2 regions of the Sphingomonas sp. SORGH_AS_0879 genome follow, and region 1 is predicted to be linked to the other one. Evidence: riboswitches for the same ligand, from Rfam matches in the RefSeq annotation. Region 1 holds a riboswitch; the other holds the start of a gene.

Evidence for each region. A riboswitch is a leader RNA that binds a small molecule or an ion and turns the genes downstream of it on or off. The one in region 1 is predicted to bind cobalamin.
Region 2: another riboswitch for cobalamin. It lies ahead of QE379_RS19490 (TonB-dependent siderophore receptor); the one in region 1 lies ahead of QE379_RS16985 (DUF1636 domain-containing protein).

The regions. Positions count from the first base shown of each region.
Region 1 is NZ_JAUTBJ010000002.1:3,632,223-3,637,480, forward strand. It holds gene QE379_RS16975 (glycoside hydrolase family 2 TIM barrel-domain containing protein) at 1-328, shown strand, start outside; gene QE379_RS16980 (S9 family peptidase) at 325-2,589, shown strand; cobalamin riboswitch at 2,760-2,952, shown strand; gene QE379_RS16985 (DUF1636 domain-containing protein) at 3,042-3,449, shown strand; gene cobT (nicotinate-nucleotide--dimethylbenzimidazole phosphoribosyltransferase) at 3,446-4,456, shown strand; gene QE379_RS16995 (histidine phosphatase family protein) at 4,453-5,010, shown strand; gene cobS (adenosylcobinamide-GDP ribazoletransferase) at 5,007-5,258, shown strand, end outside.
Region 2 is NZ_JAUTBJ010000002.1:4,203,811-4,209,068, reverse strand. It holds gene QE379_RS19500 (TonB-dependent siderophore receptor) at 1-1,676, opposite strand, end outside; gene QE379_RS19495 (hypothetical protein) at 1,795-2,103, opposite strand; cobalamin riboswitch at 2,190-2,410, shown strand; gene QE379_RS19490 (TonB-dependent siderophore receptor) at 2,591-4,768, shown strand; gene QE379_RS19485 (PepSY domain-containing protein) at 4,791-5,258, shown strand, end outside.

The DNA of each region.
Region 1 (5,258 bases):
CTATGCCCGGCCGCAGGAGAGCGGCAACAAGACCGATGTTCGCTGGCTGCAACTGACCGGCACCGGCGTGGGGTTTCGCGTGACGGGGGCGCAACCGCTGTCGGTCAACGCCCTGCCCTTCCCCTATGCCGACCTCGCGATGAAGCCGCCGGGCAAGGCGCATAGTTCGGATATCCGCCCGCATGGCGACGGCACGCTGCTGATCGACGCCGCGCAGGTCGGGGTCGGGGGCGATACCGGCTGGAACCTCGATGGCCGCGCGCACATGCCCTATCGCATCGCGCTCCAGCCGCTGACCTACAGCTTCACGATCGGAGCCGCCCAGTGAAGCGACTTTCCCTCCTCGCCCTGTTGCTGACCACCTCGCCCTTGGCGGCGCAGACCGTGCCCGACCGTATCGCCACGTCGCTGGCGCTTCGCGACCGGTGGCAATGGCTGACCCGCGATATCGCCTCCCCCGCCGAATGGGATGCGGACGGGCGGCATTTCCATTATCGCAAGACGGTGGCGGGCGGCTTCGCCTTTGTCGATGTCGACGCCGCCACCCGCGCCAAGGCTCCCGCCTTCGACGCCGCCGCGCTCGCCCCCGCGCTGTCCAAGGTGACGGGCAAGCCGGTCGAACCTTCCCGCCTGCCCTTCGAGCATTTCGCCTATTCGCCCGACCGTTCGGCGATCCGTTTCTCGATCGGTTATGAGGAGACCGTCTATCGCTGCACTCTCGTCCAGCCGGTCTGCGCGGTCGTCCCGCCCGAGAATCCTGCCCGCCCGCGCGGCTTCGGCGTGGTGCGCGACCTGCGCGTTCCCGCCGACAACCATCCCCGCCTTTCCCCCGATGGCAGGCTGGAGGCGCTGGTCCTCGACGACAATCTGGTCGTGCGGACCGCGAGTGGCGGCAAGGAGGTCTGGCGCTCCCAGGACGGCAGCCCCGCCAATTTCTACGACCCCGAAACCATCGCCTGGAGCCCCGACGGTCAGCATATCGCGCTCCAACGTGTCCGCCCCGGCTATGCCCGCATGGTCACCCGCGTCCTCGCCGCGCCGCCGGGCAAGGTCCAGCCCGAGGTCGTCCAGCAACTCTATCCCAAGCCCGGCGATGCGGTGGATCAGGAATCGCCCGTCCTCTTCCGCGTCGCGGACGGCCAGCGGACCGAGATCGATCCGGCGCTGTTCGCGGGTGCCTATACCCTGTCCGCCCCCGAATGGCGCGCGGACAGCAAGAGCTTCGCCTTTGACGACCTGAAACGCGGCTTCGGCGAGGCCAAGATCATCGCGGTCGATGCCGACACCGGCGCGGCCCATGCCGCCGTCACCGAAACCGCGAAGACCTTCGTCTTCCGCGACCGCATCTGGTCGCACGACGTGAAGGGGCTGGGCCGCGAGATCCTCTGGGCGTCGGAGCGGGACGGCTGGCGGCATCTCTATCTGGTCGATGGCGCGACCGGGCGGGTGGTGCGCCAGATCACCAAGGGCCATTGGCTGGTCCGCGACATCGGACACGTCGATGACGAAAAGCGGCAAATCTGGTTCTCGGCCAGCGGCTTCGTCCCCGGCGAAGACCCCTATTACAAACACTGGTTCCGGGTCGATTTCGATGGCCGCAACCTGACCCGCTTGACGCGCGAGAATGCGACTCACGAAGTCCGCTTCTCTCCCGACATGACCACTTACGTCGACGTCTTCTCCCGCACCGACCTGCCGGAGACGATGGAATGGCGTGACGCCCGCGATGGCCACCTGATCCAGACGCTGGAAAAGGGCGACATCACCGCGCTGACCGCCGCCGGGTTCCGCCCGCCCGAACGCTTCACCGCCAAGGGCCGCGACGGCAAGACCGATATCTACGGCCTGGTCGTCCGCCCGCGCGACTATGACCCGGCCAGGCGCTATCCGGTGATCGAGAACATCTATGCCGGGCCGCACGACAGTTTCGTGCCCAAGGGCTTCTGGCCGTTCGGTGCCTTCTCCGGCGGCGACAAGGTCATGGGGATGCAGCAGCTCGCCGATCTGGGCTTCGTCGTCGTGATGATCGACGGCATGGGCACCGCCAACCGCTCCAAGGCCTTTCACGACGTCGCGTGGAAGAACCTGGCCGATAGCGGCTTTCCCGATCGCATCGCCTGGATGAAGGCGCTGAACGCCAAGGACCCCGCCGCCGATATCACCCGCGTCGGCATCTATGGCGGCTCGGCGGGCGGGCAGAGCACGCTGAACGCGCTGCTCTTCCACCCCGAATTCTACAAGGCCGGGGTCGCCTATGCCGGGTGTTTCGACAACCGGATGGACAAGATCGACTGGAACGAACAATGGCTCGGCTATCCGGTCGACCGGAGTTACCTGGACGCCTCGGGCGTGGTCCATGCCCACCAGTTGCAGGGCAAGCTGATGCTGGTCGTCGGCGAGCAGGATTCCAACGTCGATCCCGCCAGCACGACGCAGGTCGTCGATGCGCTGATCAAGGCGGACAAGGATTTCGACCTGCTGGTCGTCCCCGGCGGCGAGCATACCGCCGGGCGCTCCACCGGCCCGGTCGCGTATGCCATGCGGCGGCAATATGCGTTCTTCCTGAAGGCTCTGCGCGGCGAGGAGTGACTTTCTTCCGCATATCGTGCGCACCACCCCGGCGCAGGCCGGGGTCCAGTTTCGGCGCACAATGGAGCGCACCACATCGCGAACGGCGCCTGGACCCCGGCCTGCGCCGGGGTGGAAAAGAGGAGGAAGGGGCCGGAAGGAAAGAATTGCCTCCCCTCCTCCACACGCCTATCGCTCCTCCCGCGACAGGTTCCCCTTGGCGGGGGATGAAAAGGGAATGGGGTGCGATGCCCCGGCTGCCCCTGCAACTGTAAGCGGCGAGCCGTTCGCCATCACGCCATTGGGGGCAGAACACCCCCGAGAAGGCGGCGGACCGGCCCCGACCCGCGAGCCAGGAGACCTGCCCGTCGCGGTCGTCCTTCGACCGGTCAGGGTGTGCCGGACGGACGGGGGTTTCCCCTCGCGCGGGCGACGGCGCTTTGTGGAGAATGCCCCGTGACCGAGTCCTTCCCATGCTGAAACCCGCCACCAACGGCCCCGCCGTGGTCGCCTGCAACACCTGTCGCCTGTCCGACGACGTGCGCGAGAATGACGAGGGCAAGCGCGGCGGCGCGCTGCTGGTCGAGGCGTTGCGCCGCGTCCAGGCGTCCGACCCCGCTTATGCCGAGGTGGCGGTCGAGGAGATGCCCTGCCTGTTCGCCTGCCAGTCCTTCTGCACCGTCCATCTGCGCTGCCCCGGCAAGGTCGGCTATGTCATGGGCAAGTTCGCCCCCGATGACGATGCCGCCCGCGCCATCCTGGACTATGCGCGGGCCTATGCCGCCAGCGACTGGGGGCAGGTGCCGTACAAGCAATGGCCGCAAGGGGTGAAGGGCCATTTCCTCACCCGCACGCCGCCCGAAGGATTCGTCGTCGAATGAAGGCTTTCCCCACCGTCGCCGCGTTCGAGGCGACACTGGCCACCTTGCCCGAACCCGATGCGGCCGCCCGCGACGCCGCGACGGCACGGCAGGGCCAGTTGACCAAGCCCCCCGGCTCGCTGGGCCGGTTGGAGGAGATCGCGATCTTCCTCGCCGGATGGCAAGGCCGCGAGCGTCCCCGGATCGAACGGGGCCGCGCCGTCATCTTCGCCGGGAATCACGGCGTCGTCGCGCGCGGGGTCAGCGCCTTTCCGGCGGAGGTGACCGCGCAGATGGTCGCCAATTTCGCCGCCGGAGGGGCCGCGATCAACGCGCTGGCGGCGGCGGCGGGGCTGGCACTGTCGGTGGTGCCACTCGATCTCGACCGGCCCACCATGGACTTCACCACCGCACCGGCGATGAGCGAGGCGGAATGCCTCGCCGCGCTGAACGCCGGGGCCGAAGCGGTGGGCGATGCCGACCTGCTGGTGCTGGGCGAGATGGGGATCGGCAACACCACCCCCGCCGCCGCGCTCGCCGCCGCCAGTTTTGGAGGCGATGCGTCCGACTGGGTCGGCCCCGGCACCGGCGTCGATGCGCAAGGCCTGTCGCGCAAGGCTGTCGCCGTGGCCGATGGCCTGTCCCTGCACCGCGACCATCTGGGCAGCGCCTTTGAAATCCTGCGCCATCTGGGCGGGCGGGAGATTGCGGCGATCGCGGGCGCGGTGCTGGCCGCGCGGGCGAAGCGCGTACCCATCGTGCTGGATGGCTTCATCGGCACCGCCGCGATCGCCCCGCTCGCTTTCGCCAATCCCGGCATCGCCGCCCATTGCCTGGCGGGCCATTGTTCGGCCGAGCCGGGGCATGTCCGACTGCTCGACCGGCTGGGGCTGACGCCGATCCTGTCGCTCGACATGCGGCTGGGCGAGGGTAGCGGCGCGGCGGTGGCGGTGCAGGTGATCCGATCGGCGCTGGCCGCGCATGACGGCATGGCGACCTTTGCCGAAGCGGGGGTCGCCACCGCGTGACCGGGTTCCGCCTCCATCTGCTTCGTCACGGCGAGCCCGAACTGACGGGGCGGATGCTGGGACGCACCGACAGCCCGGCGACGGCACGGGGCATCGCCGCCTGTGTCGACCGGGCGCGCGGGGTGGAGGTCGTGCGGCGGATCGGCTCCGACCTGTCGAGAGCCCGCGCCTGCGCCGAGGCGATCGGCCCGGCCGAAATCGATCCCCGCTGGCGCGAACTGGACTTTGGCGACTGGGACGGACTGGCCCCCGACGCGATCGACCGGGCCGCGCTCGATCGTTTCTGGCATGACCCCGACGCCGCACCGCCCCCCGGCGGCGAGCGCTGGTCCGATCTGGTGGCGCGGGTCGCGGGAACCCTGGCCGAGTTGCGCCCCGAACCGACGCTGATCGTCACCCATGGCGGGGCGATGCGCGCCGCCTTGCATGTGCTGTGCGGCTTCGACTTCCGCGCCGTCTGGGCCTTCGCCCTGCCCTATGCCAGCCTGTTGACACTGGAAGTGTGGGACGGCGTGCCGCGCACGGCGCAGGTGACCGGGCTGGTCACGACATGAGGACGCTGGTCGTCGCGCTGGGCTTCCTGACCCGCCTGCCCATGCCGCGGGTGGAGGCGGATTCCGAGGATTTCGCGCGGGCGATCCGGCTCTATCCGGTGGCGGGCTTGGCTATCGGGGTGATCGTCGCGGGCGCGGGCTGGCTGGGGGCGCGGGTCGATCCGTGGATCGGGGCACTGGCGGCGCTGATCGCCTGGGTCTGGGTGACGGGGGCACTGCATCTGGACGGGCTGGCGGATGTCAGCGAC
Region 2 (5,258 bases), 570 kb from region 1:
GCCGCGGCGGACAGCAACAGGCGCTTGTCCATCAGGGCCAGTTTGGTCCCTGCCTCATATTGGTCGCCGACCAGCGGCTCGATCGGGCGTCCGTCGGGGCGCTGGCGGCCGCCCGAGCTGACCGGACTGAAGCTGTCGGCATAGCTGGCATAGACGTTCCAGTCGCCGGTCACGTCCCACACCGCGCCCGCATAGGGGGTGAAGCGGCCGTTGAAGCCATAGCGGGTCGGGGCCGGGATCGTGCCCGAGGCGACCAGCAGGGTACGGATCGTCGTGTCCCACCACGTCACGCGCCCGCCGCCGGTCAGGGTCAGGCCCGCGACCGGGCTGAGCCGCATCTGGCCGTAAATGCCATATTGCTCCACGTCGGTCGCGCTGCCGCCATAGACCTGGGTGACGAAGCGGTTGGTGCCCGGCACGCGATAGGGCGCCGAGGGGCCATAGGGGTTCAGCGCCGGTTCGGGCGGCGAGACGGGATCGAAGACGTTGATCGTCGCAAAGTTCGACAGGCGGGTATAATAGGAGGTGCCCGAGCTGGCCTGATAATCCCAACCCAGGATCAGCGTCTGGTCGCGGCCGAAAAGCGGAAAACTGCCGATCGCATTGAAGTCGAAGGCGCGGGTCTGTTGCTTGCTGTCGCCGCGATAGGCGATCTGGTTGGTGACGCCCTGATTGGCGGCGGTCACCGGCTGGCTGCCGATATAGCTGTAGATGTCGATGCGATCGACATCGGTATAGAGCCCGGTCGCGCGCAGCGTCCAGCGGTCGCTGACCCGGTGCGCCAGTTCGGCGAACCCGCTCCACGTCCTGGATTCGAACCGGTTCCAGTCCGCACCCAGATAGGTGGAGCGATCGACCGACAGCAGTCGCCCGTCGCTACCGTCGCTGCCGCCCGCATAGCCGGGCAGGCCCGACTGTATCGCGGGGCGGAAGCGGTCGTAATTGCCCCCGACCGTCAGGGTGGTGCGCTCGCCGATCTTGAGCGCGCCCGTGGCATAGGCGGCGACGCGGTTGCGGTGCGCGGTGTCGAAGAACTGGTCCTGATCCTGGCCCATGACCCCGAAGCGGAACCCCAGCCGCTCGCTGGCGGGGAGCGACGCGTCCAGCTCCAGCCGGACATTGTCGAAGCTGCCCAGCCCCGCCACCGCCTGCACCCGCGCGGTGTCGAGCGGACGCTTGCGGACCAGGTTGATGCTGCCCGCCGGATTGCCCGCGCCGCTGAACAGCCCTGCGGGACCGCGCAGCACCTCGACCCGGTCATAGAAGAACAGGTCGGGCACCACGGCGGGGAAGGCGAGGGCGAAGGTCGGGACGCCGTCGATCAGGTAATTGTTGATCGCGAAACCGCGCGAGAAATAGGACGGGTCCTCGCTGCCCACGCCGTTGACGGTGATGCCGTTGGTCGCGGTCAGCGCATCTTCCAGCGTGAACAGATTCTGCGCCTCGATCTGGTCGCGCTCGATCACCGTGACGGTGTTGGGAATGTCCTTGAGCGGGGTCACGGTCTTGCCGACCTCGCGGCCATAGCTTTTGCCAAGCACGACGATGTCGTTGCCGGTCTGGTCCCCCGCGCCATTGTCGGTCGACGGCGTGGCACGGTCCGCGACGATGGGCCGGGCCCCCTCGGCCAGCGCCGGTGCCGCCACCCCCGACAGAGCGAGCGCAAGCGTCTTCAATGCCGAACCAGCCAGCATGTTGTTCCCCAATCTTCTATTGATATGCAGTCGCAATAGTCATGAGGTGCGCGGGCGTAAACCCCCATCATGACAAAATCATCATCTTGGGGTCGGCGGGTCAGCGGCGGCGGCGCGTCTTTCCGCCGGAGGGGGCCATGTCTTCGGGCGGTTCGCCGGACTCGACCAGCTCGACGACCTCGAACGCATAGCCGAGCCAGCCCCGCTGGCGCATCGCCTCGGCCATGGCGGCATCGTTCGCCTTGGCGTCCTTGCGCGACTTGGCATGGCCCCAGAAGACTTCGGTACGACCACCGCCCAGATCGGCGACGATCCGCCAATAATGCGTGAAGGGCGCGGCGGTCGGGCCGATCGTCTTCACATAGCCATCGGCCATGGTCGCGGTCAGATAGCGGGTCTTGCGTGCCATCACGCCGCCATAGCGCGGTTCGGCGCCATGCTCATCACCCTTGACGCCGCTGCCGCCAGGCCCCTACCGATGCGACGCCGGAATAATCCGGCAATGATCGCGCCGGTTCTCCCGACAAGGGGGATTAAAAGGGAACGCGGTGAGGGCGGGCGACCGCCCGAATCCGGGGCTGTCCCTGCAACTGTAAGCGGTGAGCGGATACGCACGGGGCGGCGATGGCCGGTCCAGCCACTGGGGTGACCTGGGAAGGCGCGTATGCCGCGATGACCCGTGAGCCAGGAGACCTGCCGGCGTCAGGTCGCTCATGCCCGGTCCAGGGGATGGCCGAGGCTAAGGTCTTTTCCGACGAGCGACGCCAACGATGGCGGAGGCGCAATGGTTTGCCATGGCGAGTGCGGAAGAGCGTCCAGTACGCATGGCATCCGGCCGTTCGGAGACGAACGGAAAAGCCTCGGCTTGTTTGCGACGAGACGCTATGGGCAATTGTATGTTATATCATTACAGATTCGGAGCGGTCCATCTGGGCCTGTGGGGTGGCGCGGCGCTTGTCCTGGGGACGGGACCCGCCTGGGCGCAAAAGGTAGAGGGGCAGGGGGCGGATGCCACCGTGCTGGTCGTCGGCACACGCGATAAACAGGCGCTGGATACGCCCAATGCGACGGGCAGTCGGCTGGGCCTGACGCCGCTGGAGACGCCGGCCAGCATCGCTTCGGTCGACGGTGACACGATCCGTGCGCGGGGCGACCTGTCGATCGTCGAGGCGACCACGCGCGCGCCGGGCATCGCCAGCGTCGCCAATCCCGGCAATGGCGGCACCGCCTTGTCGGCGCGGGGATTTTCGGGGCAGGGATCGGTGCTGCAACTGATCGACGGGGTGCGGCTGTTCCCGGCGGCGGGGACGATCACCTTCCCGACCGACCCCTGGATGGTCGAGCGGATCGACGTGCTGAGCGGTCCCGCCTCGGTCCTTTATGGACAGGGCGCGCTGGGTGGTGCGGTCAATGTCGTGATGCGTAAGCCGACCGCGCAGACCCATGGCCAGGCCGAGATCGGCTATGGCGCACAGGACAATGTCCGCGCCGCCGCCGGGATCGGTGGACCGTTGGGGGAGACGCTGGGCTACCGCGTCGATGCCAGCTATCGCCGTTCGGACGGCTATGTCGATCGCGGGCATTCGGACAGCGTCGCCTTGTCGGGGACGCTGAAATGGACGCCCTCGCCGATGTTCGCGGTCACGGTGCGGGGCGATCATGGCGACCAGCGGCCGATCGGTTATTTCGGGACGCCGCTGATCGACGGGCGGCTCGACCTTCGGGTACGCGACCGCAACTATAATGTCGGTGATGGGCGGATGCGGTTCCGCGACGACCGCGCCTCGGTCCAGATCGATTGGACGCCGAGTGCGGTGATCAGCCTGTCCAACATCGCCTATTATCTGACCAGCGATCGCTTCTGGCGCAATCTGGAGACCTATTGCTGGGTCGCGGCGAGCGGCAGTTGCGCGGGCGGTTCGACGGGAACGCCCGGCACGATCCGGCGCAGCAGCAATTACGGCATCCGTCACGACCAGACCCAATGGGGCGATCAGGCGAGCGTGACGTGGCGGACCGGCCTCGCTCCCGGTATCGCCAACGCGCTGGTGGTGGGCGGGGAGGCCAATCTGGTCCGCTTCACCCATGAGAACGACTTCGGGTCGGACGCGCAAGTCGATGCGGTCGATCCCTTCGTCTTCGATCCCGGCCGCTTCCTCGATACGCAGGGGATCGCGCCCCGATACCGCACCCGCACGACCGCGCTGGCGGTCTTTGCCGAGGACCGGGTGACGCTGGGGGCGAAATGGTCGGTGATCGGCGGCTTCCGCTATGAGGAGAATCAGGTCCGTCGCTGGGCCATCGCCTATCCGGGCGGGACGCGGACCGACAGCTTCGTCTTCGAAAAGACCTTCCGCAATGCGACCTGGCGGGCGGGCGTCGTCTATCAACCGGTGCCGACCCTGTCGCTCTATGCCCAATATGCCACCGGCGTCGATCCGCTGGGCACGTTGACCACGGTGTCGACCGGGCAGGTGGCATTCAGCAACGCGCGCGGCCATCAGGTCGAGGCGGGGGCCAAATGGCTATTCCTGGGTGGCCGGGGCAGCGCGACGCTGGCGGCCTATCGGATCGTGAAGACCGGGCTGCTGGCGCAGCGTACCCTGTCGAGCCCCGTCGAGCAGGTGGGGCAGCGATCGGCCCAGGGAATCGAGGCGGCGGTGTCGGTCGATCTGCCACGAGGATTCGGGATCGACGCCAACGGCACGGTCCTGGATGCGCGGTTCGACGATTTCCGGTCGAGCGGCGTCGACTATACCGGCCGCACCCCGCCGAACGTGCCCGAGACGCTGGGCAATCTCTGGCTGCGCTGGGATGCATCGGCCAAGGTGCAGGCGCGGGCCGGGCTGCGTTATGTGGGGCCGCGCTTCTCGGACAATGGCAATGTCTTTCGCATACCCGGCTATGCGACGGTGGACGGCACCCTGTCCTATACGCTGAGCCCGCGCCTCGCGCTCGACCTGCGGGTCTATAACCTGTTCGACAAGGCCTATGCGGTCACCGCCTATGGCGACCAGCAATGGCTATTGGGGCGGCCGCGCGCGCTGGACATGGGCATCCGTGCGGCGTTCTGACCGTGCGTGGGGAAGGTCGGCCGTGCGGCTGGCCTTCCTCGTGCATCGCTGGGCGGGGATCGTCGCCTGCCTGTTCTTCGCGATGTGGTTCGCGAGCGGGCTGGTGATGCTCTACGTGCCCTATCCCGCGCTGTCGCCCGCGCAAGGCTGGGCGGGGGCGACGCCGATCGACTGGAGCCGGGTCGATATCGCGCCGCGAGGCGAGGGTGGTGCCCGGCGGATCATGCTGGAGATGCGCGACGACACCCCCGTCTGGCGGATCGAGGGGGCGGAGGGGGAGACGCGCATCCAGTCGGCGGAGGCGGGTTCCGCGCCCACTGCCGTCGATGCCGCCTATGCCCGCCGGGTGGCCGCGCGCTTCGGCCGGGCGGCGGTGCGCGGGGTCGCGCCGATCGGGCATGACCAGTGGACGGTGGCGGGCGGTTTCGACCGGCACCGCCCCCTGTGGAAGGTCGCACTGGCCGATGCCGCCGGGACCGAGCTTTATGTC